3 regions of the Idiomarina sp. 017G genome follow, and region 3 is predicted to be linked to each of the others. Evidence: predicted binding sites of a transcription regulator. Region 3 holds the regulator's gene; each other region holds the start of a gene.

The links. The regulator NrdR, encoded in region 3, represses ribonucleotide reductase genes. The targets are predictions, from matches to a motif close to AAACACNANATNTNGTGTTT.
Region 1: a site for NrdR is predicted at 2,881-2,900, ahead of nrdG (anaerobic ribonucleoside-triphosphate reductase activating protein). Genes of this name have one in related genera too.
Region 2: a site for NrdR is predicted at 6,414-6,433, ahead of nrdA (class 1a ribonucleoside-diphosphate reductase subunit alpha). Genes of this name have one in related genera too.

What each region holds. Positions count from the first base shown of each region.
Region 1 is NZ_SNWT01000007.1:23,373-33,898, reverse strand. It holds gene nhaD (sodium:proton antiporter NhaD) at 1-342, opposite strand, end outside; gene nrdD (anaerobic ribonucleoside-triphosphate reductase) at 534-2,372, opposite strand; gene nrdG (anaerobic ribonucleoside-triphosphate reductase activating protein) at 2,375-2,848, opposite strand; gene DEU30_RS09685 (nitric-oxide reductase large subunit) at 3,220-5,460, shown strand; gene DEU30_RS09680 (hypothetical protein) at 5,535-5,810, shown strand; gene DEU30_RS09675 (ATP-binding protein) at 5,885-7,681, shown strand; gene DEU30_RS09670 (nitrate/nitrite transporter) at 7,703-9,007, opposite strand; gene narL (two-component system response regulator NarL) at 9,256-9,915, shown strand; gene yegQ (tRNA 5-hydroxyuridine modification protein YegQ) at 10,053-10,526, shown strand, end outside.
Region 2 is NZ_SNWT01000001.1:671,722-682,247, reverse strand. It holds gene hrpA (ATP-dependent RNA helicase HrpA) at 1-2,225, shown strand, start outside; gene DEU30_RS03350 (GrxA family glutaredoxin) at 2,262-2,528, opposite strand; gene yfaE (class I ribonucleotide reductase maintenance protein YfaE) at 2,631-2,891, opposite strand; gene nrdB (class Ia ribonucleoside-diphosphate reductase subunit beta) at 2,895-4,028, opposite strand; gene nrdA (class 1a ribonucleoside-diphosphate reductase subunit alpha) at 4,047-6,377, opposite strand; gene DEU30_RS03330 (HAD-IA family hydrolase) at 6,650-7,333, opposite strand; gene ubiG (bifunctional 2-polyprenyl-6-hydroxyphenol methylase/3-demethylubiquinol 3-O-methyltransferase UbiG) at 7,334-8,065, opposite strand; gene gyrA (DNA gyrase subunit A) at 8,215-10,526, shown strand, end outside.
Region 3 is NZ_SNWT01000005.1:141,227-151,752, forward strand. It holds gene DEU30_RS08655 (2-dehydropantoate 2-reductase) at 1-155, shown strand, start outside; gene ribBA (bifunctional 3,4-dihydroxy-2-butanone-4-phosphate synthase/GTP cyclohydrolase II) at 152-1,267, opposite strand; gene ribD (bifunctional diaminohydroxyphosphoribosylaminopyrimidine deaminase/5-amino-6-(5-phosphoribosylamino)uracil reductase RibD) at 1,281-2,408, opposite strand; gene nrdR (transcriptional regulator NrdR) at 2,401-2,850, opposite strand; gene glyA (serine hydroxymethyltransferase) at 2,890-4,146, opposite strand; gene ettA (energy-dependent translational throttle protein EttA) at 4,306-5,970, shown strand; gene radA (DNA repair protein RadA) at 6,023-7,387, opposite strand; gene DEU30_RS08690 (PilZ domain-containing protein) at 7,453-9,957, shown strand; gene serB (phosphoserine phosphatase SerB) at 9,931-10,526, opposite strand, start outside.

The sequences.
Region 1 (10,526 bases), on a different contig from region 3:
CAGAGCATTAATGTAGGTCATTGCCACCAGCAAAAACAACATCAGCTCTGCGAATTTTAATAAGTTTTCCCGGAACGCCTCTTCCGCCAGAACGGCATTGTCGCCACTATAAACAAACCCTATGAGGATCCAGATAACCCCTGCCGCAACCAGCACAGGCTTGGATTTTCTCATGTGCAGTTTCTCTTCACCCATCACCAAAATATACGCAAGAATAAAAATGACGATGGCAGCGTAACCAACGGTCGATGAGGTGAGATCGATACGGTCAGCAGATGGTTCTGCAGCCAGCACTGATACCGAAAACAGCAGCGAAATGACGGTAAACAGTAGTTTTTTCATAGCGTTTTTTCAGTGCAGTTCAGAACCAAAATATAAACTGCACCAACTCTCCTTGTTGGTTGGTGGTTAAGAATGAAAGTGTTTGATTATTCCGGCAGGAATTTTCGCGCGGAGATTACCACAAAACTCGAATTCTGAGAGCTACAGAAAGAGGGAAAACTCATCCCTCTCTGTAATCATTTTGTGCCAGTTTAGCTTGCTCGGCGCAATACCCTATTCGATTGTGCCGCACCCACAGCTAGCTCGGCTGGCTGCTTGCGGTGATAATGACGCAAATGGTGCTCTTTTCGACGGCCTGCACTAAAAGCAGACACGCGTTTCAAGTAGCCAATAACCCGGGTGCCGTAGTCGATGTCCTCAGAGCCACAGCTGGAACATTCACCTAAGGTGCGTTTATCAATCTGCTCGCAGGCATTGCAGATAGTAATTTTGACGTTAATGCAGAAATAGTTACAGCCGGTTCTTGCCGCAATATTCAGTAACGACAAATACCCTGAGCTATTGAGCTTTTCATCCAGGTTTAAGTGCAGAGCCGAACCTCCGTCCAGGTATTCAATCAATTCTTTTCCGTGAAGAACCAGTTTATCCAGCGCATTGGCCTCTTCGTCTTCTACCGCATAAAAATAAGAGTTGTAGCAGTCACGGGTCACTTTATAGCCGTCAGCTCTGTCCCACTTAGCGTTTTTCACACCCAGGTTTTCTGCTGGCACAAACTCAGTGTTGAACATATAACCGTATTCTTTTTTCGCCGCTTTATTGGCGTCGTAAATCACTTTTAAATGGCTTTGTACAAAGTCTTTATAAGCCTGGTTGTTACCTGCAATGATTCCCTGCGATTCCGCCGCTTCAACCATGCCGTTAATGCCTATAGTCAGGAATTGCTTGTCCAGGGTAATAAAGCCCGCGTCGTACACGGTTAATAAGCCCGCTTCCTTGTATTCTTCCATCAGCTTTCGGTAAGCCACCTGATATTTGTGAATTTTGCTGACTTCTTCCTCTAAATCCCTGGCATCCTGCACCAAACGGTTCATGTTCATGGTAATGACATTAATAGAGCCTGTCGCGACACCACCGGCACCCAAAGTGTAGGAGAACGTATTGTCGCTAATTTCACTACGTAGCCGGCAACAGGACGCTAACGAGTCGGCATTGTCGGACAAGTAGACAAAGAAGGAATTACCGCTTGCCATTTCCCCGGCAATTTTTTCGGCAAACAGCTGATCTTTGCATTGTCCCTCGTCGGTTAACATGGCCACCGTCACCACCGGGAAGGTCAAAATCGTCTTTTCCCTTTCCTTATTAAACCAGTCCAGGAAGAAGTCCTGTAGCGCGCTCACCGAGCTCCACTCTGGTTTGCTAAAATCCGCAGGGAAAACAAACTCACCAAACATGCTGTCAAAGTAATGCTGATCGTAAATTGAGATGTTCCAGAACACACTCTGGTAGCCGCGTGCCGCCGCAGGCTGATTCAGCGCATACACCACGTGCTGCAGATGGTTTTCAATTTGGTGACGATGGGTATTTAAGTAGTCGTCGCCGTAGTCTTTGCGGGCAAAGTAATCAAAGTAAGTTAAGAACTCGACCGTGGCAACGGCTCCGGCAAACTGCGAGCTCACCGCAAAAACAAAGTTAACAAAGGTGCCGCAAAACGATTCCAGGTGCTTGGGTGCCTGAGATTCACCGCCCAGCTTGGTTAAGCCATCACGTAAGAACGGGTACATAGTGACCGAAACACAGTAAGGTTTAAGGCTGGTTTCGTCATGCACGTAAATTTCATGGTCTTCAATTTGACGAACGTATTCTTTTGCCAGCTCGTTACCAAAAAGCTCACTGATTTTATTGCTGACTTGCTTACGGTTAACCTGCACAAAAAAGTCTTTCATTAACTCGGCTTCAAGCGTTGCTATATTCTTTTGTGTGACATTGGCGTTGGCATCCATTTTCGAGCCATCGGCCGCGTTTTGAGCATGCAGATACTCGTGAATGAAATCGACTTTGCCAGTGACTTGTTCCTCGTTTAAGCGCAACATAATTATTCTCCTGTTTGAAACTTGCAGTTCAATAACTGCCGGGTCCGTAAATCATAAAAGCGTTGGTTGGTGGTTGGGCTTTCCAGCCCGCCCCGGGCAGCAATCCACGGCCCGGTTTTTAAGTAAGTCAGTTGTTCGCGAAGGGATATAGAGACGCTTTCATAGCCTGTATACAGGCAGGTCTCCAGCCCTTCGTTTCGTACTTGCTTTAATAGTTTCAGTAGTGCTGTGGGCTGCCATTCACCGCCCAGAAATAAAACACAGGTTATTAACCCACGGTATTTTTGCAGCTGCTGTGCCAGATGTTCCTGCGTTAAAGGCGACCCGCTTCCCACCGGCCAGCTATCCACACTGTGGCAGCCTTTACAGCCAACCGGACAGCCGGTAATGGTGTAGGCTAAGGCAACTTCTCCCGGCACTTCTTGCCAGACAACTTGCTCCGCAATGTAATGTAGGCTTGTAGGGGAAACCGGCATAAAACACCATATATTGTTATTAATTTAAAAATAATCACTAGATATTGTGCTTCAGCATAGTTAAGTCTGTTTCGGGCGCATTGATCCCGCTCAAGATTTAAGCGAGAAGAAAGAAATGACAGGAGCCTTAAAGAGATACCCATTAAAGGGTAGAAATAACCTTTCGGGTATTTTTAACCATAAAAGTAAAAACAACCTAATAAACTTAAGTCATAAATACCCTTTTAAAATTAAATTCCTTATTTATCAATAAATTAAAATATGGCCTCAATATTGCAATTAGATGAATGCATAGCGAATTAATAAAAATTCTCTGCTCATAAATCTATGGAGTAACAATATGAAGCTGTTCAGCATCAAGGAGGTCAATTATGGCCGGTTATCGTAAGCTTTGGTGGACGTTAATTGCGGTTCTCGCAATTACCTTTGGACTTTTAGGGTATTTTGGAACGGAAGTTTACCGGGAAGCTCCGCCTATTCCGGATAAGTTCATGAGTACCAATGGCAAAGTCATTGCAACCGAAGAGTCTGTTTTAGACGGGCAAACCGCCTGGCAGTCTGTTGGTGGCATGCAACTGGGTTCAATTTGGGGGCACGGTGCTTATCAGGCGCCCGACTGGACAGCTGACTGGCTACACCGCGAACTTCTGGCCTGGCTGGACATTCGCGCCAACGAAGTCTTTGGTAAACCCTACGAACAGCTAGCGGGCTCGCAGCAAAACCAACTAGAGTACGAGCTAAAAGAAGAGTATCGGACCAATACTTACGACAAAGCTTCAGATACCGTTATTCTAAGCGAACGACGCATTCAGGCCATTGAGCAAACCGGCGAGTATTACTCAAAACTGTTTAGCGATGATCCGGAGCTACGCCCTACCCGCGTTAACTACGCCATGAAAGAAAATACGCTTCCTTCAGAAGCTCGTCGTGCGGTAATGAACGACTTTTTCTTCTGGACAGCATGGGCCGCGTCGACAGAACGTTTTGACTCAGATATTACTTATACCAACAACTGGCCACATGAAACCTTGATAGATAACGTGCCTAGCGCGGAAAATATTATCTGGTCAATTGTCAGTGTTATTCTCTTAATTGCCGGTGTTGGCTTCTTAATCTGGGCATGGGCGTTTTTACGTCAACACGACGAAGAAGACCCTGTTGCTCCAGAGCATGACCCCATAGCCAAAATTAAGCTCACGCCGTCACAAAAAGCCTTAGGTAAATACCTGTTTATTGTGGTTGCGTTGTTCTCGCTACAAGTTTTACTGGGTGGCTTAACCGCACACTACACAGTCGAAGGACAGGAATTCTACGGCATTAATATTTCAGAGTGGTTCCCCTACTCACTAACCCGTACCTGGCACATTCAGGCCGCTATGTTCTGGATTGCCACCGGGTTCCTGGCTGCTGGTTTATTCCTTGCCCCAATTATTAATGGCGGTAAAGATCCTAAGTATCAGAAACTGGGTGTCGATATCCTGTTCTGGGCACTGGTGTTAGTTGTTGCTGGTACCTTTATCGGTAACTGGTTAGCCATTGCGCAAATTATGCCGGAGCACCTTAACTTCTGGTTAGGTCACCAGGGCTACGAATACGTCGACTTAGGTCGCCTATGGCAAATTGGTAAGTTCCTCGGTATCGTTTTCTGGCTGGTACTGATGATGCGTTGTGTTGTCGGTGCATTTAAAGTCAAAGGCGATAAGAACTTACTGGCATTATTTACCGCTTCAGTTGTTGCCATTGGCCTATTCTATGGCGCTGGCTTCTTCTACGGCGAACGTACTCACATTTCTATCATGGAATATTGGCGCTGGTGGATTGTTCACCTGTGGGTAGAAGGTTTCTTCGAAGTGTTCGCAACGGCGTCACTGGCCTTCATTTTCCACAGCATGGGCTTAGTTTCCCGCCGCATGGCAACCGTGGCTGCGTTAGCATCTGCGTCACTGTTCATGCTGGGTGGTGTGCCAGGTACTTTCCACCACTTGTACTTTGCCGGCACAACCACGCCAGTTATGGCCGTGGGCGCTACTTTCTCAGCGTTAGAAGTGGTACCGCTTATCGTACTGGGCTACGAAGCCTGGGAAAACTACAGCCTGCAAAAACGCGCAACCTGGATGCAACGCATTAAGTGGCCATTACTATGCTTCGTTGCAGTTGCCTTCTGGAACATGCTTGGCGCAGGTGTACTCGGCTTTATGATCAACCCACCTATTTCGCTGTACTATGTGCAAGGCTTGAACACTACGCCAACTCACGCACACGCAGCTTTGTTTGGTGTGTACGGTTTCCTGGCGCTTGGTTTCGTGCTGTTGATTCTGCGCTACATTCGTCCGAACCTGCAATTCGACGAAAAACTGATGAAAATGGCGTTCTGGACCATGAACATTGGCTTAGCACTAATGCTCTTCACCAGCTTATTGCCTGTCGGCTTCATTCAGTTTTACGCCGCTGCCAGCGAAGGCTTGTGGTATGCGCGCAGTGAAGCCTTTATGCAGCAACCTCTATTACAGAACCTACGCTGGTTCCGTACCCTTGGCGACATGGTCTTCATCGTGGGTGCGTTAGGTATTAGCTGGCAAGTTGTAAAAGGCTTAAAGCATAAGTCTGATTAACCCTTAATAAACCAGGCTTCTGCAATCGTTGCAGAAGCCTGGCTTTCTTTTGTGAGGCGTTTACTGGAGGACGTATGAGCCGCAAACCCGATACCAAAACCGCAATGTATCAATTACTCAATGTCATTCGTAAGCACATCCCTTTTGGCTTAAAAGAAGCGGATATGTGCCAGGGTATTTGTCGTGGCTGCTCTAAAAAAATGATGGAAATGCTGGATGCTGAAGTCAGCCAATGGCAGGCCGACCTGGACAACGAACTGGCAGAACCAACCTTAGCGGACTTAGTTTTTATGGAGAAGTTAGCGCGCCGAACCGAGAAAGTTCTTCACCGCAATAAACTGATGAATTAATCCGCACTTGTTTGTTCCCCTCTTTCGAAATGCTATATCATGTACCGGAACTTTCACTCAGGACGTCGCCCGGAATGATACGCAACGCTTCTATAATTAATGTCTTCAGAGTATCGCTTGCGCTTATCGTAATTGTTGCCAGCGCCTCTTCTCTCTCTGCATTCTGGCTTTTGGAAAAATCAGAGCAGGACGCGGAGTTGATTAACGTTGCGGGCTCACACCGAATGAAAGCCTATAAGTTTGCGCTGCAGCTATCTAGCGGCAAGAAAGTTCAGGCCAGCGAAACGGCGCAGGAAATAGATACACTCTGGGAACAACCTCTACTTCATCGTCACTTCGTAAAAGCTGGCGGTAGCATTCAACAGCTGGCCAAAGACGCCAGAACCGAATGGCAGCGGGTACACTCAGAAATAGCAGAGCAGGATTTTGCTCGCTTTTCCCAGCAACAAAGTAACGCCATAGACAACTATGTGAATCAGCTCGACACTCTGGTTGGCCAGCTGCAAGAGCATTCAGAAAGACGAATGGAGACGGTTCGTAGCTCGCTGGCTTTAGCCTCATTTTTTATCGTTGCCATATTTTTCTTTTTACTTACCGTGCTAAAACGAAAAATCAACCAACCGCTTCGACACCTGCTGGCGGTTTCCAAACGTTTGGGTCAGGGCGACTTTACCGCTAAGTCAAAAATCGATAACGAAGATGAAATAGGCCAGCTCTCCCGCACAATGAACAAGATGTCGGAAACCGTCAGCTACTTTTACGGTGGTCTTGAACGCCGGGTAGAGCAGCAAACTCAGGAACTGTCGCGCAAAAACAAGGTGTTGTCCTTTCTGTACGATACCGCCCGCTCCATTATCGTGCACAGTTATGACTACAATAATTACCAGCAAGTTATTGAAAAGCTCTACGAAATTGGTGAAGTAAATGACATTGAGTTATGCCTGCTAACGGAAGAAGGCAACCGCCCGTTTTTGCAACTGCAACCGCGTCCCAGTTCACACGAACCCTGTGAGGCCGGTGACTGCGCAACCTGCCTTAAAGCTGGCCCTGGTGCTTCAGTAATAGAAGACAAGCTGGTTTATCGCTTTGTGCTAAAACGGGAAGATCAAAACTACGGTGTATTAATTGTTCGCTGCGAACAGGGACAGCCTCTGGCTACCTGGCAACAGCAATTGATGAGCTCTACAGCTGACCAGCTGGCCTTATCGCAAAGCCTGAAATCTGAGGAAGAGCAAGTGCGCCGGCTGGCACTAATGCACGAGCGTACCGTTATAGCCCGCGAGCTGCACGACTCACTGGCACAGGCTTTGTCCTACTTAAAAATTCAGGTTACGCGGCTACACAAAGGCATTGAAAAGAACGATCGCGCCACGATAGATGATGTCAGTAGCGAACTGAGAGAAGGCCTAAACTCAGCCTACCGACAGTTGCGGGAGTTGCTAACGACCTTCCGCTTAAAAGTGGATGGTTCAGGCCTTTACAGCGCATTGCAGACGACGGTTAAACAGTTAACCGAACAAAGTAATATGGTTGTCCATCTGGATTACCGTCTTAACAACATTCCGCTGGTACCTCATGAAGAAATCCATTTACTGCAAATTATTCGTGAAGCCAGTCAGAATGCGGTCAACCATAGTCAGGGGAGCGAAGTACACATTAGCCTATCGCAGCCCAGTGGACAGGACGTGGAACTTAAAATTACTGACGATGGCATCGGTTTACCTGAGAATGCGGAGAAGGTTAATCATTACGGGTTAGCCATTATGCAGGAACGCAGTCGTAATCTTGGTGGTGAAATAAAAATCTCAAGACTGGAAAGCGGCGGCACGGAAGTTTGCTTCACCTTTACACCGGACTATTTGCTGCAATAGTGAAAGACACCGTCCACACTCTTAAGGGTTATAGAACTGGCCGCGTCGGCGCAAATAGACAAAACCGTTTAACAAGAGCCCGATAACATAGAAAACAATGAAGTCGATATAAACGGTGTCCATGTTTTGCGACTGCAAAGCCCAGGCAAAGCGCAAGGGCAAATAAACCGCACCCAGCATAGCGATAGTGCCCGCCCAAATTAACACTCTGTGAGTATAAGTTCTGGGAAAGACTTTGGTCATACTGACAACGACTGAACCGTTCCCCAAGGCGCTGGTAAAAATCAGTCCCAGCATGCTGATGAAGAAAGGCTCAAAGTAGAGTTCAGTGGCACCATGTTGAGCAAAATACATGTAGCGGCCAGCCAAAGCCCCGAATATCATCATCAACAACAGACTCACTTGCGTTATCAGAGCGCCACCAAAAATAGTCGCCAGCCAACGTCCGAAAGGCCTGGCTAACAGAGCAATAAAAGGCCCCATCCAAACCAGAATTAAGGTGCTGTAACCAAACACAAATTCCAGCATCAGTGGCAATGCCATAGTAAAGCCAATAAAGCTACCAAACGTCATGTTGTACAGAATACTGCAATACCAAACGTGCCCATTGTGAGCCAGCAGCTTTCTTAAAGTGACTTTGGGTAATGACTGTTTGTGGTTTGACAATAAAGCAGCCGCGGCGCTCAAAATGGCTGTCAGGCCAAAAAGAATCGCCCAGACAAAACTGAAATTGTTTAGCAAAATAGTCTGGCCAGCCTCGATGCGAGCGAAAAAATGACCACTGCTGCGCTCGAGTATGAGAGCGGAATCTACCGCAGCTAACTGCCAGGTAGCCAGCAGAGGCACAACCAGCTGAGCTAAAAACAGAGAGAATATCATCATGCCGATAACCAGGCTCATGGACAACGGCAAGGGGATCATGACCTTTGACTGGCGGGTTAAGTCGAATGCAGGCGCAAACATCATGCAGCCCATGCCTGACCCCGCAGCTAAAGCAACCAATATAGGATAGCTCAGCTGCACAGCTGAAAATTGCACAAAACTGATAATACTCATTAGCAGCATAAGCGTGGCAATAACTGTAGGCATCCATCGTCCGAGGATATTGACTAGCAAAGTTCCTAACAACTTGGACACAGCACCGCTTGCCCCAGCAATAGCGACTAATGACAGCAACTGAACCGGGCTTAAGTTAAGGTTTGATTTTGCCAGTAATACAACGATAACGCTCCAGCTTGCCCAAAATGTGACACCAAGCAATAACACACTCAGCGTTAACCCACGGGAAAGCGCGCGAGAACCGAGGTAATCACGAACATCGCTCATTGTATTCGCTTGCGAAACTTTACCCATAACATTGCAATTCGTTGTCATATTCACAGAGTAAGGACTTTGCAACTATGAGGGTTTGGATACAACTCACATCAAGAGTTAGTTTTAGGTTTATTATGGAGTAAGCAGCTACCTCTTTTGGAGTAGAATTTTATTCAGAAGTGTAAGTAATGCTTGTCTGCGGTGAATTTGTGCACAAGCTATGTCAAACTAACCAGGTTAAATTTATAAGGGAGAACACTATGACAACCGAAGCGGCCAGCATTATGCTCGTGGATGATCATCCACTACTGCGCAAAGGATTAAAGCAGTTGATTGCGATGGAAGATGACATGACCGTTGTCGCAGAGGCCAGTAATGGCCCGGACGCCTTGCTGCTAGCAGTAGAGCACGACCCTGACTTAATCGTTCTGGATTTGAACATGCAGGGTATGGATGGCATAGAAACTCTGAAGAGACTCCGCGACTCAGGAGTCACCTCGCGGATCATCATGTTAACAGTGAGTGATGCTGATGATGATGTGGTTGCGGCAATTACCAATGGTGCTGACGGTTACCTGCTAAAAGACATGGAACCCGAACTGCTGTTGGAACAGATTCATCGCGCTGTTACCGGCAAAATGGTTTTAAGCGAAGCCATTACCGAAATACTGGCGACCGCACTGCGCCAACCAACGCAGTCAACCACTTCTCAATTGAGTAACTTAACCAATCGCGAGCACGAGATTTTAAGCTTAATTGCCAAAGGCATGAGTAATAAGGTCATTGCCCGCGAACTGGATATTTCAGATGGCACAGTTAAAGTACACGTAAAGCACCTATTGAAGAAACTGGGGCTACGCTCCCGGGTTGAGGCCGCCGTATGGATGGTCAACCTACAGGGTAATAAAGCGCCTCAATAAGGACCGATAATAATCGCCCGTAATCGCGAGGGTAATCTGCCAACACCTACCCTCGCTACCTCTCCTTGATTTGCGTCAAGCTGCCAATTCCCTGATTCTGCTATTCTTCACCGTTAATTTGGTGATACAGGTGTTTTATGTCAGCCGCAGATTTCCGTCCTGAGTTACTTTGTCCTGCCGGTAGCCCTGAAGCTATGCGTATGGCTTTTGCTTACGGTGCAGATGCCGTTTATGCTGGCGAACCTCGCTATAGCCTGCGGGTACGCAATAACAGCTTTACCCTGGAAAACTTGGGCGAATGCATTAACGAAGCTCATCAGCAGGGAAAGCGTTTTTATGTTGTGGTAAATATTGCGCCGCACAACGCCAAGCTGGCCCGTTTTGTTGAACACATTTGCACCATTGTCGACATGAAGCCCGATGCCTTAATTGTGTCTGACCCCGGCGTGGTTATGTTGCTGCAACAGTACTTTCCCGACCAACCTCTGCACTTATCGGTCCAGGCCAACACGGTCAACTGGGCTGCACTTCAGTTCTGGCAACAACAAGGCATTGAGCGAGTTATTTTGTCGCGCGAACTGGGACTCAAAGAAATTGCTGAAATGCGCAAG
Region 2 (10,526 bases), on a different contig from region 3:
GGAATTACGTCAAAGAACAGCAGAAAGCTTTATCAGGAAATCAGTTCCGTAAGCAAATGGGTCGTGAGTTTATTCATTTTATGCGCTTGCGCGAGTGGCAGGATATTTACACGCAAAGTCGGCAAACGGTTCGGGAAATGGGACTATCCATTAATGAGGAAGCTGCCACCTTTGAGCAAGTGCACCGGGCGTTAATTACTGGCTTATTGTCTCAGGTGGGTGTTAAAGAAGACCGACACGAATATCAGGGAACACGCCAAACGCGTTTTCATATTTTTCCGGGCTCGGGTTTATTCGGTAAACCACCCAAGTGGCTTGTTACCGCAGAACTGGCGGAAACTTCAAAATTGTATGCGCGTATTAATGCCGATATTGACCCTTTGTGGATAGAGGAAGCCGCGCCGCATTTAGTTAAAAAGCAATACCTTGAGCCTCATTTTGAGAAGAAACAAGGCAGTGTGATTGCCGATGAGCAGGTGACGTTACTGGGACTTATTCTGGTGCCCAGAAGGCGCGTTCAATTCGGCCCAGTGTCGCCGGTTAAAGCCCGTGAAATATTCATTCGCGAAGGGCTGGTTAATTCGCAGCTAACGCGCAAACTGCCTTTTATTCAACACAACGTAAAGTTGATAGAAGATGTTCAGGCGCTGGAGGCGAAATCACGGCGGCGCGATATTCTGGTGGATGAAGAGGTGTTGTTTGAGGCTTACGACCGCGCCATACCCGAAGGCATCTATAACGAAAAGTTGCTGGCAGGCTGGTGGCATAAGGCGGCCAAAAAAGAGCCTAAGTTGCTGTTTTTTGAGCGTGACGACCTTATTGCCGGCGAAACTGAGCATATTACAGAAAATGAGTATCCGGAGTTTTGGCGACAGGGCAACCTGCGACTGCCGTTAAGCTACCATTTTGAGCCTAACGCTGAAGACGACGGCGTCAGTGTGAATATTCAGCTGGGTATTCTGAACCAGGTGAAGCCGGAAGGTTTCGACTGGCATATTCCTGCGTTGCGCGAGGAGCGTATTGCCCACTTAATTAAGTCGCTGCCAAAAACCTTACGCCGTAATTTTGTACCGGCGCCTAACTTCGCTGGCGCGATTATAGCCGATGTTGAGCCGTTGCAGGGACGCTTAACTGGCGCTATGGCGACTAAGTTGCGCCGTATGACCGGCGTGACAGTTCCGGAAGAAAACTGGGATGAGTCCTCGCTACCGGCTCATTTACGCATGAATTTTAAGATTCTTGACGGTAAGAAACTGGTGAATCAGGGGCGCGACTTGCAAAGCCTTCAGCAGCAGTTATCCGGTAAAGTGCAGCAGCGGCTGGAGAAAACCGCCGGTGATGATATTAGTCGCGAGTGGGTGGAAAGCTGGGACTTTGATGACTTACCGGAAGTTATTACCGAGCGCCAGCAAGGTTTTGAGCTTAAGGCTTACCCGGGCTTAATCAATAAAGGCAAAGGACAGGTTGCGCTGCAATTGTTCGATAACCCGGAGCAAGCGAAGAAGCATCATAAAGCCGGTGTGCGCGAATTGTTACTGCAACAAATACCGTCACCTATTAAGCATTTACAGAAGTCACTGTCGAATAAAGCCAAATTGGCCATGTATTTTAACCCCTGGGGTAAAGTGGATGCGTTAATAGCCGACTGTATAGCAGCGGCGGTAGACGGCCTTATTCAGGAACAAATTGAACAGGGCAATGGGCTTAGGGAGCAAAAGGGCTTTGAGCAATTAAAAGATATTGTTCGTGCTAATTTGAATGAACGTGTTGAGCAAATAGCCCTGGAAGTTGAACAGTGCCTGCTATTGTCACAACAGGTGAGAAAGTCTCTTAAAGGTAAAATCCCATTGGATCAAATCCAGTCCCGGGGCGATATTCAGGACCAACTGGATAACTTAGTGTTCGCCGGGTTTGTCTCTGCTTTTGGTGGGGAGCGCTTGAGTGACATTGTGCGTTATTTAAAAGCTATTCAACGTCGGCTGGAAAAGCTGCCGGTTGATCCGAATAAAGACAGATTAATGACTCTGACTCTGGCAAATCTGGAAGAACAGTATAAAGCAGCGGTGAAAGTTTATGAAAATAAAGGCTCGGTTGTTCCCGATGACGTTACTGAAATTCGCTGGATGATTGAGGAGCTGCGAGTATCATTTTTCGCGCAGACACTGGGGACAAAGTATCCGGTGTCGGAAAAGCGGGTTAAACAAGCAATAGAGGCGGCTAAATAGCCGCCTCTACGATAGGGTTACATTGCTAACACAGAATTATGCAGTATATAGCCCTAAGTTTTCTTTTGCGTAGGCTTCAAACTCTGTGAAACCACCAACGTGTTGTTCGTCGACAAAAATTTGAGGAACTGTTTGTACCGGTTTGCCTACTGTTTTCTCAAGGTCAGCTTTACTGATGCCTTCAGCGTGAATGTCGACATAGCGATAATCAAAATCTTCCATATCGGCTTTTAATTTATCCGCAACTTCTACGGCACGAACACAAAAAGGACAACCCGGACGTCCAAAAATGACTGTAAACATGAAATACCTCTCTCACAAAAATTTATGGTGCCATTATCCAGATTTTATTGCTGGTTAACAATTGTTCTGCACGATGGGCACAATCGATTTAATGAATAATACTTAGTGGTCAATGTCCAGATCTGACTCCGGGACACAACAGCAGGGCAGAATGTCGCCTTTTCTGACATAAGCCAGAGGTTCTGTTGTATAACGGACTTTACCGGACTTTAGGGTGCTACGGCAGGCACCACAAAAACCACTGCGGCAGTGGTAGTGCATTTCTAACTGATGCTTTTCTAAGGCCTCGAGTAAGGTGCCTTCAGTCGCGTCAACGGCAAGTTCGGGCCCACCGTTGACAGTGACTTTAAAGGTGTTAGCCATAGCTTAGAGATCAAAGTCCCCAAGGTCGGAAGCATTAACTTCGCTGTCTATCTGACCAACAAGGTAAGAGGTGATTTCTGATTCCTGCGGCGCTACCTGAACGTTGTCTGAAACCAGGTACTTATTCATCCACGGTAATGGGTTGGAGCGCTGGTTCTCAAACGGTGCATCAAAGCCAATGGCCTGCATACGTAAGTTCGCAATATATTCGACGTACTGGCAGAGCATGCTCTCATTCAGGCCAATCATTGAGCCGTCTTTAAACAGGTAGTGCGCCCACTGTTTTTCCTGCTTCACTGCAGTCATGAAAATTTCATAGGCATCGTCACGCAGTTCTTCGGCAATCTCTTTCATTTCCGGGTCATCTTCGCCGTATTGCCACAAATTAAGAATGTGCTGTGTCGATGTCAGGTGAACGTTTTCGTCACGGGCAATCAATTTAATAATTTTTGCGTTGCCTTCCATTAACTCACGTTCTGCAAAAGCGAACGTGCAGGCGAAACTGACATAGAAACGAATAGCTTCCAGCGCGTTAACTGAGTTAATGCATAAGAATAGTTTCTTCTTAATTTCCCGCTGGGTCACGGTGTGGGTTTTGCCTTCAACAACGACATCGCCTTCACCGTGCGTCTGCAACAGCTGAGTATAGAAAATAAGATCATCGTAGTATTTGGAGATGTCATTCGCGCGAATTTTAATTTGCTCATTAATGACGATATCTTCAAAGACTTCGCTGGGGTCACTAAACAGGTTACGCAGAATATGTGTGTACGAGCGCGAATGTATGGTCTCAAAGAATGACCAGGTTTCAATCCAGGTTTCCAGTTCCGGAAGAGAAACAATAGGCAGTAACGCGATATTCGGCGAACGCCCCTGAATCGAATCTAACAGTGTTTGATACTTCAGGTTAGAAATAAACACATGCTTTTCACTGGCTGTTAGCTTGTTAAAGTCGATGCGGTCGCGGCTGACATCGATTTCTTCAGGTCGCCAGAAAAAGCTGATTTGTTTTTCAATCAGCTTTTCAAAAATGCTGTGTTTTTGCTGGTCGTAGCGAGCAACGTTAACGGAGTTGCCTAAAAACATAGGCTCCGTTAACGGGTTATTCTGCTCTTGATTAAAGGTTGAGTACGACATTCGCTAAAATCCTTCTTATTAAATTTTGCAGGCGCCGCCGGCACAGTCATCATCTTCTTCAATGATCACTTCTGTCGGCTGAGCTTGAGACGCAGCAGCACCTTTACGTGCAGCAATGTCGGATTGATTATCCGCAGCACCGTCACGGGTGTTGTGATAGTAAAGCGTCTTAACACCAAGCTTATAGGCCGTTAATAAGTCCTGCAGAAGCTGCTTCATTGGTACTTTACCGGCTTGGAATTTACTTGGATCGTAATTGGTGTTCGCAGAAATTGTCTGGTCGACAAACTTTTGCATAATACCAACCAGCTCAAGGTATCCCTTGTTGTTCGGGATTTGCCATAACAGCTCGTACTTGTCTTTTAAGTTTTCGTAATCAGGAACTACCTGTTTGGTGATACCGTCTTTTGACGACTTAATGCTGACAAAACCACGAGGCGGTTCAATACCGTTAGTCGCGTTAGAAATCTGCGACGATGTCTCAGAAGGCATTAACGCTGATAACGTGGAGTTACGCATGCCGTGTTGTTTGATGTCGGCACGAAGCTTGTCCCAGTCCAGATGCAGAGGTTCATCGCAAACCTTATCCAGGTCTTTCTTGTAGGTATCGGTTGGCATAATGCCCTGAGAGTAGGTGGTCTCATTAAATTTAGGGCACGCACCTCTTTCTTTAGCCAGATTCATTGACGCTTGCATCAGATAATACTGTATTGCCTCAAAGGTCTGATGAACCAGACCATTTGCAGAGCCGTCTGAATATTTAACGCCGTGCTTAGCTAAGTAGTAAGCAAAGTTAATCACACCAATGCCCAGAGTACGACGGTTCATTGTTGCATTATAAGCGGCCGGAACAGGGTATTCCTGATAGTCCAGCAGGCTATCCAGTGCGCGAACGGCTAAGTCGGCTAAGTTTTCAAACTCGCCCAGGTTTTCAATTTTGCCTAAGTTAAAGGCCGACAGCGTACAAAGGGCAATTTCACCTTCTTCGTCGTTCACATGACTTAGAGGCTTAGTTGGTAACGCAATTTCAAGACACAGGTTGCTCTGACGAATAGGAGCAACTTTAGAATCGAACGGGCTGTGTGTGTTGCAGTGGTCAACGTTTTGTACGTAGATACGGCCAGTACTGGCGCGTTCCTGCATAAACAAACCAAACAACTCAATGGCTTTAATACGTTTTTTGCGGATGCTTTCATCCTGCTCGTACTGAAGGTACAAACGCTCAAATTCGTCCTGATCTTCAAAGAATGCGTCGTAAAGGCCTGGCACATCCGACGGGCTGAACAAGGTAATGTAATCGTCTTTAATCAGACGCTGGTACATGGTGCGGTTAAACTGCACACCGTAATCCAGATGGCGAACCCGGTTTTCTTCAACACCGCGGTTGTTTTTCAGTACCAATAAGCTTTCAACTTCCAGATGCCAAAGCGGGTAGAACAGGGTAGCGGCGCCACCACGAACACCACCTTGCGAACAGCTTTTTACCGCTGTCTGGAAATATTTATAGAACGGAATACAACCTGTGTGGAAGGCTTCACCGTTACGGATCGGGCTGCCCAGAGCGCGAATACGCCCTGCGTTAATGCCAATACCGGCACGCTGCGATACGTATTTTACGATGGCGCTTGAAGTGGCATTAATAGAATCGAGACTATCGCCGGCTTCAATCAGAACGCAGGAGCTGAACTGACGCGTAGGCGTGCGCACACCCGACATAATAGGTGTTGGTAGCGAGATTTTGAATTCAGAAGCGGCGTCGTAGAAACGTTTAACGTAGTCCATACGAGTGCTTTTCGGGTAGTTGGCAAACAAACAAGCCGCTACCAGAATGTATAAGAACTGAGCGCTTTCATAGATGTCGCCGGTAACCCGGTTTTGAACCAGATATTTGTTCTCTAGCTGTTTAACGGCCGCGTACGAGAAGTTCATGTCACGCCAGTGATCCAGAATTTCGTCCATCTGGTCAAATTCTGCTTCAGTATAGTCTTCCAGCAGGTGCTCATCGTAGCGATGCTCTGCAACCATCTTTTTGACCTGGTCGTAAAGACGCGGTGGCTCAAACTTACCGTAGGCCCTTTTGCGCAAGTGGAAAATAGCCAGGCGCGCAGCCATATATTGATAGTCGGGCGCTTCTTCTGAAATTAAATCAGCTGCAGCTTTGATGATGGTCTCGTGGATATCTTCGGTTTTAATACCGTCGTAAAACTGAATGTGAGACTTAATTTCGACCTGAGAAGCTGAAACATTGTTAAGACCTTCAGCGGCCCACATGATAACCCGGTGAATTTTATCGAGGTTTAGCGGTTCGCGTTCGCCGCTGCGTTTAGTGACATAAAGTTGCTCGTTCATTTTGCGCCGACTCTTAGCTTTTTGTTATATGTTTGTAGCCACAAGATATTGTGCTTATTAGTTGTACAGGGCGATATTTACACAATATCTAGTGTCTTGGGAATGAAGAGTATGCTAGGTCTAACTGCCACTTCGATCAAGTAAATTTACGGGCAAAAACAGGAATAATTTTGATTTAGAAATCTTGATTTTTTGTCAGCCTTTGTTTGGCGTGAGTTTGCGCTGGTAATCTTGCTATATATTTTTTTGATCTTTTAAAAGATGTTTATAGATCAAGAGTTATCAATAGCTAGTAACTTCAGTAACTCCAGTGGTGAGGCGATATGATAGTCGGCTTGCCAGCGTTGCGGCTGATCCTCATTGCTAATATAACCATATTCAGCAAGCACAGTAACCATGCCGGCATTGCGACCAGCTTCGATATCCCGTTCCGCATCTCCGACATAAAGACAGTCGGCAGGTTCTATTCCCAGCTTTTCAGCCGCATAGAATAAAGGTTCCGGCGAAGGCTTTGCTACGCTTAAGGTATCACCGCTTACGACCACACGAATAGCTTCAAACTCCGGGAAGTGAGGCAATAATTGTTGGGTTAGGCGCTCTGGCTTATTGGTGACTATAGCAACTTGAATAGATTCACGCTGCAGCACGGCAAGTAGCTCCAAAACCCCAGGGTAAGGTTGCGTATGAATGGCTATGTTCTCTTTATAAGCACTAAGAAACGCATGTCGCAATTCGGCTTCCATGTCGCTGTACTCATTGGCAAAAGCTAGCTGCAGCATGCCTCTGGAGCCATGCGACGCGACTGGCGTAAACACCTCCGCCGTAATAGCAGGGCGTTCGTATTGTTCGCATACGGCGTTCAATGCAGCACCCAAATCGGGGGCTGTGTCAAGCAGCGTACCGTCCAAATCGAACAACACCGCCTTTACCGGAGACTTTCTGTTTGATGAGGCCATTTATGACTCCGGTTTTTTTAAAGCGATAATGTAATTCACATCAACATCTTTTTCTGAAAGAACAAAGCCTTTCAGTGGATTAAAAATAAGACCGTTAATGGCGATATCTTCCAGCGCTGCTTGATCAGTCATACGCAACAGCTCCGAAGGCTTGATAAAACGTTGATGCTGATGAGTTCCTTTGGGAACCCAGCCTAAAACATGCTCAGCAGCAACAATACCTAATAGCCACGATTTTACATTCCGGTTTAGTGTGGAAAAAAAGATCTTCCCACCAGGTTTTAGTGCTTTAGCACAGGCTTTTACAATAGCCTCAGGGTCAGGTACATGCTCCAGCATCTCCAGACAAGTCACCACATCGAAGCTTGCTGGCTGCTGTTCTGCCAGAGTTTCAATAGCAATGCATTGATAGTCAATTTGACGGCCGCTTTCTAAGGCGTGCAAACGTGCCACTTTTAATGACTGTTCGGCTAAATCAACCCCCGTAACCTGAGCGCCACGTTCAGCCATAGCTTCACTGAGTAATCCACCGCCACAACCAACATCCAGTATTTTTTTTCCAAACAGGCCTTCAGTATGGTTTTCAATGAACCCTAGTCGAACGGGGTTTATTTTATGTAAAGGTTTGAATTCTCCATCAGGATCCCACCAGCGCGAGGCTAGGGCTGAAAACTTTGCGATCTCGTCCGGATCGACGTTTTTTTGTTCACTTTTAGAGCGACTGGTGGTCATAGATTATGCGTCTTTAAGAGATGGATAACGCGGCTAGTCTACCTCAGGCAAAGAATAAGAAAAAGAGGGTGCGAGACGCGTTTGGGATGGGTACAATGATTGGATCAAAATAACAATGAATATGCGGATCTATATTTAGGGAATAAACTATGAGCGATCTAGGCAGAGAAGTGTCACCGGTAAATATCGAAGACGAACTGAAAAGCTCGTACCTCGATTATGCCATGAGCGTCATTGTTGGGCGTGCTTTACCAGATGTTCGTGACGGCCTGAAGCCAGTACACAGACGAGTCTTGTTCGCAATGAACGAATTGCGCAACGACTTTAATAAACCTTATAAAAAGTCAGCTCGTGTCGTTGGTGACGTTATTGGTAAATATCACCCGCACGGTGATAGTGCTGTTTACGACACTATTGTACGTATGGCACAGAACTTCTCCTTGCGTTATATGCTGGTCGACGGCCAGGGTAACTTTGGTTCGGTTGACGGCGATTCTGCTGCCGCGATGCGTTATACCGAAATTCGCATGGCGAAAATTGCGCATCAGTTACTCGCCGATTTAGATAAAGAAACGGTTGATTTTGTAGACAACTATGATGGTACTGAGCGTATTCCTGACGTTCTGCCTACCCGCGTACCTAACCTGTTAGTTAACGGTTCTTCCGGTATTGCCGTTGGTATGGCAACCAATATTCCACCACATAACCTGACCGAAGTTATCGACGGTTCACTTGCCATGATTGATAACCCGGAGATTGATGTTGAAGGGTTAATGGAATACATCCCGGGACCGGACTTTCCGACAGCGGCGACAATTTCTGGCCGTAGCGGTATTGTCGAAGCTTATAAAACGGGTCGTGGCCGTATTCATTTGCGTGCTCAGGCTGAAATTGAAGTTGATGAGAAATCGGGTAAAGAAACCATCATTGTTACGGAAATTCCGTATCAGGTGAATAAAGCTCGCTTAATTGAAAAAATTGCTGAGCTGGTTAAAGAAAAACGCGTTGAAGGTATAAGTGCCCTGCGTGATGAGTCAGATAAAGACGGTATGCGTATCGTTATTGAAATTCGTCGTGGTGATGTTGGCGAAGTTGTTCTTAACCATTTGTACGCTAATACTCAGTTACAGGTTGTCTTTGGTATCAACATGGTTGCCCTGGATAAAGGTCAGCCGCGTCTATTTAACCTGCGCGACATGCTGGACTGCTTTATTCGTCACCGTCGCGAAGTAGTCACGCGTCGCTCAGTCTACGAGTTACGTAAGGCACGTGAGCGTGCTCATATTTTGGAAGGTTTGGCGATATCGCTGGCCAATATTGACGAAATTATTGAGCTTATCCGTCGCTCGCCAACGCCTGCTGAAGCTAAAGCTGGTCTAATTGCCCGCGCATGGCAGCTGGGTGATGTTGCTGCAATGCTGGAAACTGCCGGTGTTGATGCTGCGCGTCCTGATCATCTGCCAGAAGAATACGGCATTCGCGATGGCAACTATCACCTGACCGAAGAACAAGCTCAGGCTATCCTTGATTTACGCCTGCACAAACTGACCGGTTTAGAACACGAAAAAATTCTGGATGAATATAAAGGTCTGCTAGAACAGATTGCTGAACTGCTGCATATTCTGAACAGTTCAGAGCGCCTGATGGAAGTGATTCGTGAAGAACTGGTAGAAATACGTAACAACTTCGGCGATGAGCGTAAAACGGACATTACTGCTGCTGCACACGACATCAGCATGGAAGATTTAATCAACGAAGAAGACGTGGTTCTGACCCTTTCTCACGAAGGCTATGTGAAGTATCAGCCATTGACTGAATACGAAGCACAACGCCGTGGCGGTAAAGGCAAAGCAGCCACTAAGATGAAAGACGAAGACTTTATAGAAAGACTGTGGGTAGCGAACACGCATGACACTATTTTGTGCTTCTCAACCCGTGGCCGTATTTACTGGATGAAAGTTTACCAGTTGCCGCTGGCTAGCCGTGCGTCGCGTGGTAAACCAATAGTGAACTTGTTGCCGCTTGAAGCCGACGAGCGCATTACCGCAATTCTGCCAACGCGGGACTATCCGGATGATAAATTCGTTGTTATGGCAACGAAGAAAGGCACGATTAAGAAAACGCCATTACCAGAGTACTCACGTCCTCGTAACGGCGGAATCATTGCACTGAATCTGGTTGATGACGATGAACTGATTGGTGTTGATATCACTGACGGTAACGGTGAAATTATGCTGTTCTCTGACGCCGGTAAAGTGGTGCGCTTCGCTGAAGAGCAGGTACGTTCAATGGGTCGTACCGCAACAGGTGTCCGTGGTATTCGCTTAGAAGAAGGGCAACGTGTTGTATCACTGATTGTTCCTCGCGAATACGAAGAGGAAGAAGCGAATGTATTAACCGTGACTGAAAACGGTTACGGCAAACGTACGCCGCTAAGTGAATATCCGGCTAAGAGCCGTGC
Region 3 (10,526 bases):
ACCACTCTTCCATGCTGCAGGATATTCAACAACAACGGCGTACCGAGATACAGCAGTTAACCGGTTATTTAATTAACGCTGGTAAGACGGCGGGTGTTGCCACACCGACTCACCAGCAACTACTCAATGAGTTCCAACAACGTTATAGCGGCTAGTCTTTATCTTCAATAAAGTCGACCACTTCCAGGCCAAAGCCTGACAGTGCAGAGTAACGTTTTGGCGAGCTCATTAAGTGCATTTTATGAATGTTCAGGTCTGCCAGAATCTGTGAGCCTAAACCGACGTTCCGGGACGCATTTGACGCCGATGTTGTTGGTTTTTGCTCTCCTTTATCCTGCGCTTCAAATTCACACACCTGAGCAATGATGCTTTCAGGGGTTTGCTGACGACCAATAATAACCAGCACACCATCGTGCTCAGCAATATAGGACATAGCTTTCTGAATTGGCCAGCTGCGTTTTGCTGCGCGCTCGGTTAAAAAGGTATCGTGGAAGGTGTCCTGCAAATGAACTCGTACGTTAGTCACTTTATCTTGCGAGAGGTCACCGTGAACAAGAGCATAATGTACCTGTTCATCAATAGTGTCCTGATAAGTGATTAACCGGAACTTGCCAAATGCCGTAGGCAAATTACATTCAGCCACCCGCTCTATGGTTTTTTCCTGTATCGAGCGATATTCGATTAAATCGGCAATGGTGCCGACTTTAATACCATGCTCTTCAGAAAAAGCTTCAAGATCAGCGCGGCGCGCCATGGTGCCATCTTCGTTCAGCACTTCAACGATAACCGCCGCAGGTTCAAACCCGGCTAAACGCGCAAGATCACAACCCGCTTCGGTGTGTCCCGCACGGTTCAACACCCCGCCCGACTTAGCCTTTAACGGGAAAATATGTCCCGGCATGACTAAATCTTCGGGCTTGGCGTCTTTTTTCACAGCATCCAGCACCGTTTTCGCTCTGTCCGCCGCGGAAATACCTGTGGTTACCCCCTCAGCGGCCTCAATCGAAACAGTAAAGCTTGTTGCGTATGGGGCGTTGTTCTTATCTACCATTAACGGCAAATTCAGTTGCTCACAGCGTTCTTCCGTTAACGTCAGACAAATCAGTCCGCGACCATAACGCGCCATAAAATTGATAGTTTCCGGCGTCACACACTCGGCTGCAATAATGATATCACCTTCGTTTTCGCGATCTTCGTCATCCATAAGGATAACCATTTTACCCTGACGAATATCTTCGATAATCTCTTCTGTGCTATGCAGTGACATAACGCTTTACCTTTTAATCTTGTGTATGAGGTACTGCTACCAAGCGTTGATCAGGGCCTACCTGCCGACGATCAATAATTTTAAACCTTGGTGCTGAAGCTAAATTCAACGGCTCGTTCATGTCGATAACCGAACGTCCATGATGGCCCAATAACTGACCCGAACTGTAAATCATCAATCTGTCGCATAATTGCTGCTGAATAAGAGCGCCCGCCAAATTCGCCCCACACTCAGTCCATAACTGGTTAATTTCGCGGTTAGCCAATTCAACCATAAGCGCCGGCAGACTCACTTTACCGTTAGGGTCTGCGGCAATAATTAATTCATGACAATGTGGATGCCAACTGGGTTTACCAGGAGTTGTTCGCACTAACCACACCGGCGCCGGAGAGTCAAAAACTCTGGCCTCATCATTCACCCTGTGCTGACTGTCAATAATAATACGTACCGGCTGTTTTAAAGGCTCAGGCAGCGGTCTTGATTTTGGCCACTGGTCAACACGCACTGTCAATTTAGGATCGTCAGCCAGAATCGTTGCAGCACCACTCAGTATGGCATCGGCCTGTGCCCGAAAAAACTGCACGTCACTGCGGGCGGCAGAGGACGTTATCCATTGACTGCGGCCATCTGACAACGCCGTTTTTGCGTCTAGCGAGGTTGCCATTTTTAGGGTTACCCACGGGCGTTGCCGTGTCATTCGGGAAATAAACCCCGGATTCAGACTCTCTGCAGCCGATTGCAGTACACCGACGTCCACAGAAATACCAGCAGCTTTTAGACGCTGAATACCATTACCGCTAACCCGTGGGTTTGGATCCTGCATTGCAACCACAACACGTTTTACTCCGGCCTCAATTAACGCATCGCAACAAGGAGGCGTACGGCCTATATGACTGCATGGCTCCAACGTGACGTAGGCCGTTGCGCCCCTGGCTTTTTGCCCGGCCGAGCGCAAAGCATGTACTTCAGCGTGAGGCTCGCCAGCCTGATGGTGCCAGCCTTCGCCGACAACCTTATTATCAGAAGTAATTACGCAACCCACCGCAGGGTTTGGCCGGGTCGTCATCAGCCCACGCCGTGCCAGCATTAACGCACGGTGCATCATTTGATGGTCAAAGTACTGCGGGTTTAACTCAGTCATTAAGGCGCGCTATTTCTTCACCAAATTCGCGAATGTCCTCAAACGAGCGATAAACAGAAGCAAAACGAACGTAAGCAACCTTGTCTATCTGCTTGAGATTTTCCATTACCAGACTGCCGACGAAGTTACTGCTTATTTCACGCTCACCGGTTGCCCGGATACTGGATTTAATCTTGTTAATAGCCTGCTCCATCAACTCGAGACTCACAGGCCGCTTTTCCAGCGCTCTCAGCAATCCATTTCGGAGTTTATCTTCGTTAAATGGTTCGCGGGAACCATCAGTTTTGATAACCCGCGGCATGACCAGCTCAGCGGTCTCAAAGGTTGTAAAGCGTTCCTTGCAATGATTACATTCACGCCGGCGACGAACCGAGGCACCATCCGCAACCAATCGCGAATCGATAACCTTAGTATCCTGTGTGCCGCAAAATGGACAATGCATTGCCTGACTCCTTTATGTGCGCTCTACAACTGATCGCAATTAACCGTAAACCGGAAACTTAGCGCATAACGCTTTTACTTGCTCGCGAACTTCATTAATTTTGCTTTCGTCAGCAATGTCATCCAGCACGTCGCAAATCCAGTTGGCGACCTGCTCAGCCTCAGCTTCTTTAAAGCCGCGGCGAGTAATTGCCGGCGTGCCTAAACGCAGACCTGAAGTGACAAAAGGTGAGCGCGGGTCATTAGGAACCGCATTTTTGTTTACGGTAATGAACGCGTTACCTAAAGCCGCATCAGCGTCTTTGCCAGTAATATCTTTGTCGATAAGGTCGACCAGGAATAAATGATTCTGAGTGCCGTTCGACACAATTTTGTAACCGCGCGCCTGCATGGTTTTTACCATGGCATTGGCGTTCACTAACACCTGCTTTTGGTAGTCTTTAAATTCTGGCTGCAGCGCCTCCTGAAAAGCCACCGCTTTACCCGCGATTACGTGACACAGCGGCCCACCCTGATTACCCGGGAATACCGCACTATTTAACTTCTTGTGTAACTTTTCATCATCGCTGCCGGAAATAATCAAACCGCCACGAGGACCCGCCAGAGTTTTGTGCGTAGTGGTAGTGACAACATGAGCATAAGGTACAGGATTCGGATAAACGCCGGCAGCAACCAGACCCGCTACGTGCGCCATATCAACCATTAAATAAGCATCAACTTTATCGGCAATTTCACGGAATTTTGCCCAGTCAACAATGCCTGAGTACGCAGAGAAACCTGCGACGATAACTTTCGGTTTATGTTCCAGCGCCAGCTTTTCAACTTCGGCATAGTCAATTTCACCGGTGGATTCATCCAGACCGTATGAAACCGCATTGTAAAGTTTGCCCGAAAAGTTCACACCAGAGCCGTGTGTTAAGTGACCGCCGTGAGCCAGGCTCATACCAAGAAAGGTATCGCCGGCTTCCATCATTGCCATAAAGGCAGCGGTGTTGGCTTGAGAACCGGAATGCGGTTGTACGTTTGCGTACTTGGCGCCGAACAATTCTTTTGCCCGCTCAATAGCCAAGTCTTCTACTTTATCAACAAACTCACAGCCGCCGTAGTAACGCTTGTGCGGATAGCCTTCTGCGTATTTGTTGGTCAGTTGTGACCCCTGAGCCTGCATTACCCGCGGACTGGTGTAGTTTTCCGATGCTATCAACTCAATGTGTTGTTCCTGACGTTCAACTTCACCCTGCATCGCCTGCCATAAGTCCGCGTCAAAGTCGGCAATGTTCATCTCAGATTTCAGCATTACAGCTCTCCAAATCATTAAATGGTCTTAATTTGCCCGCTATTTTACCTTAAAACACAAATGAGTGCCTAGTTCAGCACAACAAAGTTTGGGGATGTCCGTAAATAACAGTAAACTATGCAGTAACTTTTTTGTTGATAAGAAGGATTTTACGTCGCTATGGCGCAATATATCTATTCAATGTCGCGGGTGAGCAAAGTTGTTCCCCCCAAGAAAACGATTTTAAAAGACATTTCTCTGTCGTTTTATCCCGGCGCCAAAATTGGTGTTTTAGGCGTTAACGGTGCTGGTAAGTCGACCTTACTGCGCATTATGGCGGGTGTTGATAATGAATACGAAGGCGAAGCCCGTCCGTTAGCAGGTATCCAAATCGGTTACCTACCTCAGGAACCTCAGTTAGATGAAAATAAAACGGTGAAAGAAACCGTTGAAGAGGCTGTGGCCGACGTAAAAGAGGCTTTCGCTAAGCTTGACGAAATTTATGCCGCTTATGCCGACGAAAATGCAGACTTTGACGCCTTAGCAAAAGAGCAAGGTGAGCTTGAAGCCTTGTTGCAGGCAAAAGACGGGCATAATATTGACAACATTCTTGAACGTGCTGCAGACGCGCTGCGCCTGCCAGAATGGGATGCAAAAATCGGTAACTTGTCAGGTGGTGAAAGACGCCGTGTGGCCATTTGCCGCCTGTTGCTGTCGAAGCCTGACATGCTGTTACTAGATGAGCCCACCAACCACCTGGATGCGGAATCGGTGGCCTGGCTTGAACGCTTCCTGCACGACTACAATGGTACTGTGGTTGCGATTACCCACGACCGCTATTTCCTTGATAACGTTGCGGGCTGGATCCTTGAACTGGACCGTGGTTACGGCATTCCGTGGGAAGGCAACTACTCCTCCTGGCTGGAGCAAAAAGAGAAACGTCTGGAGCAGGAAGAGCGTTCTGAAAAAGCACGCCAGCGCACCATTAAGCAAGAGCTGGAGTGGGTACGTACTAACCCGAAAGGCCGTCAGGCGAAAAGCAAAGCTCGTCTTAACCGCTTTGAAGAACTACAAAGTGGCGATTACCAAAAACGTAACGAAACCAACGAACTGTTTATTCCACCGGGCCCTCGCTTAGGCGACAAAGTTATTGAGGTTAACGCTATAAGCAAGGCTTACGGCAAGCGCCAGTTAATTGATAACTTAAGCTTTAGCGTCCCCAAAGGCGCTATCGTTGGTATTATTGGTCCAAACGGTGCCGGTAAATCTACTTTATTCCGCATGATTAGCGGGCAGGAACAACCTGACAGTGGTTCAGTTGAATTGGGCGAAACCGTGCAGTTAGCCAGTGTTGATCAGTTCCGCGACAACATGGATGACAGCAAAACCGTCTTTGAAGAAATTACTGACGGCAACGACATTCTGAAAATTGGTAACTTTGAAGTTAACGGACGGGCTTATGTTGGTCGCTTTAACTTCCGTGGTACCGACCAGCAAAAACGTATTGGCGAGCTGTCTGGTGGTGAGCGTAACCGTGTGCATTTAGCCAAGCTGCTAAAAGCCGGTGGCAACACCTTGTTACTCGATGAGCCCACCAACGATTTAGACGTGGAAACCCTGCGGGCACTGGAAGAAGCGATTCTGGAATTCCCGGGCTCTGTGATGGTTATTTCGCACGACCGTTGGTTCCTTGACCGTATTGCTACTCACATTCTGGACTACCGCGACGAAGGTGAAGTGGTATTCTACGAAGGTAACTACAGCGATTACGAAGCTTATATGAAAGAAAAATTCGGTGAACAGGCTATGGAGCCGCACCGCATTAAATACAAACCTATTGGTTAATAGGCTGAATAGCAAAAGGGGAGCTTTATCGCTCCCCTTTTTTATTTCCGAATTACATGACATCCAGCGCTTGCTGAAGGTTTTTCACCCCAATAACTTCCATACCCTTGGGTGAGGTTTTGGGCGTATTACCAATAGGTACAATAGCTTTTTTAAAACCATGCTTAGCCGCTTCGTTTAAACGCTCCAGACCATTAGGTACCGGGCGTATTTCACCGGCCAACCCGACTTCTCCAAACACGATTAACTCACGTGCTAAGGGTTCTCCTTTAAAGCTGGAGACAATAGCAAGCAACAACGCTAAATCTGCCGACGTTTCGGATACCTTAACCCCGCCAACAACGTTCACAAAAACGTCCTGATCCGAAACCTGTAAACCGCCATGCCGATGCAGAACCGCCAGCAACAGCGCAAGCCGTGTAGCTTCAAGCCCCACCGCAACGCGCCGAGGATTCGCAAGAGCCGAGTAATCGACCAAGGCCTGAATTTCAACCAGCAAGGGTCGGGTACCTTCCCATATCACCATCACCACAGAGCCATTGCCCTGATCTTCGGCGCGCTGCAGAAAGATAGCCGATGGATTCGAGACCTCTTTCAGTCCGCCACCTGTCATCGCAAATACACCGAGTTCATTTACCGCACCAAAACGGTTCTTGGTGCCACGCAGGGTGCGATAACGGGAATCTGATGAGCCATCCAGAAGTACAGAGCAGTCAATGCAATGTTCCAGCACTTTTGGCCCGGCCAGATGCCCTTCTTTGGTGACGTGTCCGACCATAATAATGGCGACATTTTTTTGTTTGGCGTAACGCGTTAAAAACGCGGCTGATTCACGCACCTGAGAGACACTGCCCGGTGCCGACTGAATATCCGCCATATGCATCACCTGAATGGAATCAATGACCATAATGGCGGGTTTTTCTTTATCAGCAAGCTGACAAATGCTTTCCACTGAGGTTTCAGACAGCATACGCAGCTTATTCGTCGGCAGGTTAAGCCGCTGAGCCCGCATTGCCACCTGCTGCAGAGATTCCTCGCCGGTAACGTATAATGCCGGCATACGTTCTGCCAATTTGCATAAGGCCTGAAGTAATAAGGTACTTTTCCCCGCCCCCGGTGAACCGCCGATGAGTATGGCCGATCCGGGCACAACTCCGCCGCCTAAAACGCGGTCAAACTCCTGAAAGCCCGAGCTAAAACGCGGAACTTCCTGTAAGTCTACCTCGTTCAGGGTTTGCACCCGGCCTTCGGTAATACCGCTGAAACCCCGCCGTTCCGATGAAGTAGGGGTTGTTTTTGATGTTAAACGAATTTCAGTTAGCGTGTTCCAGGCCTTGCATTCCGGGCATTGCCCAAGCCAGCGCGGGAAGTCGGCGCCACAGTCATTACACACATACGCACTTTTTGCTTTTGCCATTCGTCTGCTTCTCGTTTTATGATGAGGTATTATTCAAGAATAACTATAAAAAATATTAGACTTCGATGCCGAACCATTATTTTGACCAACTTATCGATCAGTTAAAACCCGTCGTTTACGATACTGACTTTGACACCTTATTTCAGTCGTTAACTGAAAACGAAGATGGTCCCACAAAGTTCAAGCTTAAAATGGAGCTTAGACGTTTAGCTGCTCCCTGTCATCGCACTGTTGATTTGCGTAATCAGGTCGATGGCGAGTGCCGTCCTTACGAATACAATGGGCGCAGGCATCAGCTTGACGATGTTGCTATTGAAATTTTTGAGCAGGGTCTGGAAACCTATAAAGGCGTTTTCACCCAGGATACTTTTGAACAAATACTGGATGCAGACAATCATTTACGCCAGGCTCGCGAAGAAGAAAGAGCCTTCGCACAAAGTTTAGCGAACCACAACGCCGAGCCCTTAAGTGGCCAGTCACCATTTTTAAACAACGACAACGAGGCTGAATCTTACCTTTTAGAGACATTCCACTTTGGCCAGTACCCTTACCGCGCCGAAGAACGAATGAATTTTACCATCGAAGTCGGGCTTGAAGACAGTAAAGGAAAAAATTATCAGGCGTTAACGGCTGATATTTCCATTACAGGTATGCGCGTGCGTGTTAACGACGAACATAATCTGCAATACGGCGATTCACTTTCGCTTTATTTTACCGGGTTGGCTAAAGAGTTCACGGTAAACCCCGAAACCCGAATTCCCTATCACGTTGTCGGAGTTCAGGAAGTAGACGGCAAACATTACTTAAGTTTGAATCGAGATCCGGATTATCAGTCAGCCGAACTGGATAAGTTTTTTCATCGATTCATTAATGGTTATAAGAAACGCTACCGCGTCAATGTCGACAATACTTACAACACAATACTCAATAAAGGACACGAGCAATTCCTGTTGCCCAGAATGCAGCAGTTACCGGTGTTCTTTTCGGAGGCAAACAAACAACTGGTAGCCGATTACGTATTAACCACCGACAACAACCGCTTTATTTTAAGTAACTGGATTAATGAACTGAATCAAATCAGTTTCGGCTCTATTTTTAACCTACGCCGCAGCCGCTGGTTACTGCAGGACTTAGCTCAAAAAGAGCATGCTCGTTTACTGGTTATGACCTTTTCTATTACCGCACGTGGAAAAATATACAACTACTCAGCCACCGCAGAAGAACTTCAAAAAACCGGGTTATGGGACACTTATATTGCCTTCGGCAGTAAAAAAGCCTCCTGGCGAGTTTATCAAATCGATTTACGTCGGGTAGATTTGAATCAGGCATGGCAACCTCAGAGCGTACCGAAAAACATTAATGTTCCGTTTCGCATCAACCCACCTACAGCACAAGTTAAAAGAGCGATAGCACCTTTGCGATATATGGGAGTGGTCAACGATATAACGGAAAGTTTGCAGGGCTTTTTCAATACCGGTATCGAAAAAGAGCAGTTATCATCATTAAAAGCTTTCGCTCACCCACCGTCCACACCTATTCGTACTAAAGAAGCACGCCTTGAGTTTATTAACTTACGCAGTGAGAAACGCTTCAGCTACCGTAGCCGCTGCCGGGTTAAAGTTGGCAAACTGGTTCGTGACGGCATGATCATTGACCTTTCCGTCAGCGGTCTGCAAGTACAAATTGATACGCCGTTACCGGCAGAGAAAGGTGACAACGTCGACATTTCTCTGACCGGCTTTAAGAAGCTGTATAAAAAAGCCAAGCTAGACCATTTAGCTTACACCATAGCTTCTATTGACGACGCCCGCACCACGTTACGTTTGAAAATTGAAGGTGACCACGAACAACACATGGGCTCGGAGTTCATACGCTTTTTAATTCGTGAACAGCGCGACCTGCTTAAGCTGCAAGTGGAAAACACCTCAATAAATGGGCTCGAACTTTGTCTGCGCAATTTGTACTGTGACGCTCCGGGCTCATTGCCGGTTTTCCTGTACAGAAACAAAAAACGTAAAACCTCTGTGCGCCGGGCCGGTCTCTCTAACTGGCCATCCGGATGGGCTAAGTTATCAGCTAAATTTCCCGGCAGTCAGCCAAGTGCAATTAATTTACAACCGCTGCTGCGAGGCTCTTCGTTAACAGAAGAACTTCTCCCCAGGTTAAATGAGATGGACCGTACGTCAGAACCTGTCACTTTATTGCTGTTACTACGGTTATATCGTCAAAATGGCGAGGACATTGTTCAGACCCAATGGCTGGAGGGTAATGACAACCAGGCCATTGAATCATTTATTGAGCAAAGTATACCCAATTCTATCTTTCGGGCTGTCACTGTGACTCTTTCCAGAACAGGACGCCCTGATACTCAATTTATTCAGGCCGAACTGAATTACATTAGCCGCTATGCCGCTTACCGGGCGCAGGAAATAGAAGAAGACTTATGGCAGGTATACGCCATTGCAGACACAGTTGATGTGACCGAAAGCTTACTGGAGTTTGCCTTATCGGGCTCCGATGCCATTAAGGAACAACAGGAGCGCTTAAATAACTGGCTCAATAAGTTCTGACTGTTTAAGGCAGCCTAGTATCTCGAGTAAGTTATTGGAATTGACAGAATAATCCGCAATAGCCTGTAATGCCGGTTTTGCATTAAAGGCTATACCAACAGCGGCGGCTTTAAGCATTACGGCGTCGTTAGCGCCGTCTCCTACCGCTACAGTTCGGTCAGACGGAATATTCCAGTGCCCGGCCAGTTGCTGAAGCTGTTCAGCTTTAACTTTAGCGTCAACAATGTCACCTAATACCTTCCCGGTCAGACAGCCATCGGCTACTTCCAACTGGTTAGCGATAACCGCATCCAGATTCAGAGCCGCCTGAACCCGGTTTGCAAACCAGGTGAAACCACCGGAAACCAGTGCAGTTTTCCAGCCCGCGGCTTGCAGCGCCTGAATAAGTTCTTTAGCGCCGGGGTTAAATGGAATAGGTGAAAATAAACTTTCCAGAGCAGACTCTTTAATGCCTTCAAGGCAGGCCACACGCTGGGTTAAGCTCTCTGCGAAATCAATTTCTCCCCTCATAGCGGCTTCCGTTATGGCCGAGACTTTAGTATAACGGTTGTTTAATCGTGCAATTTCGT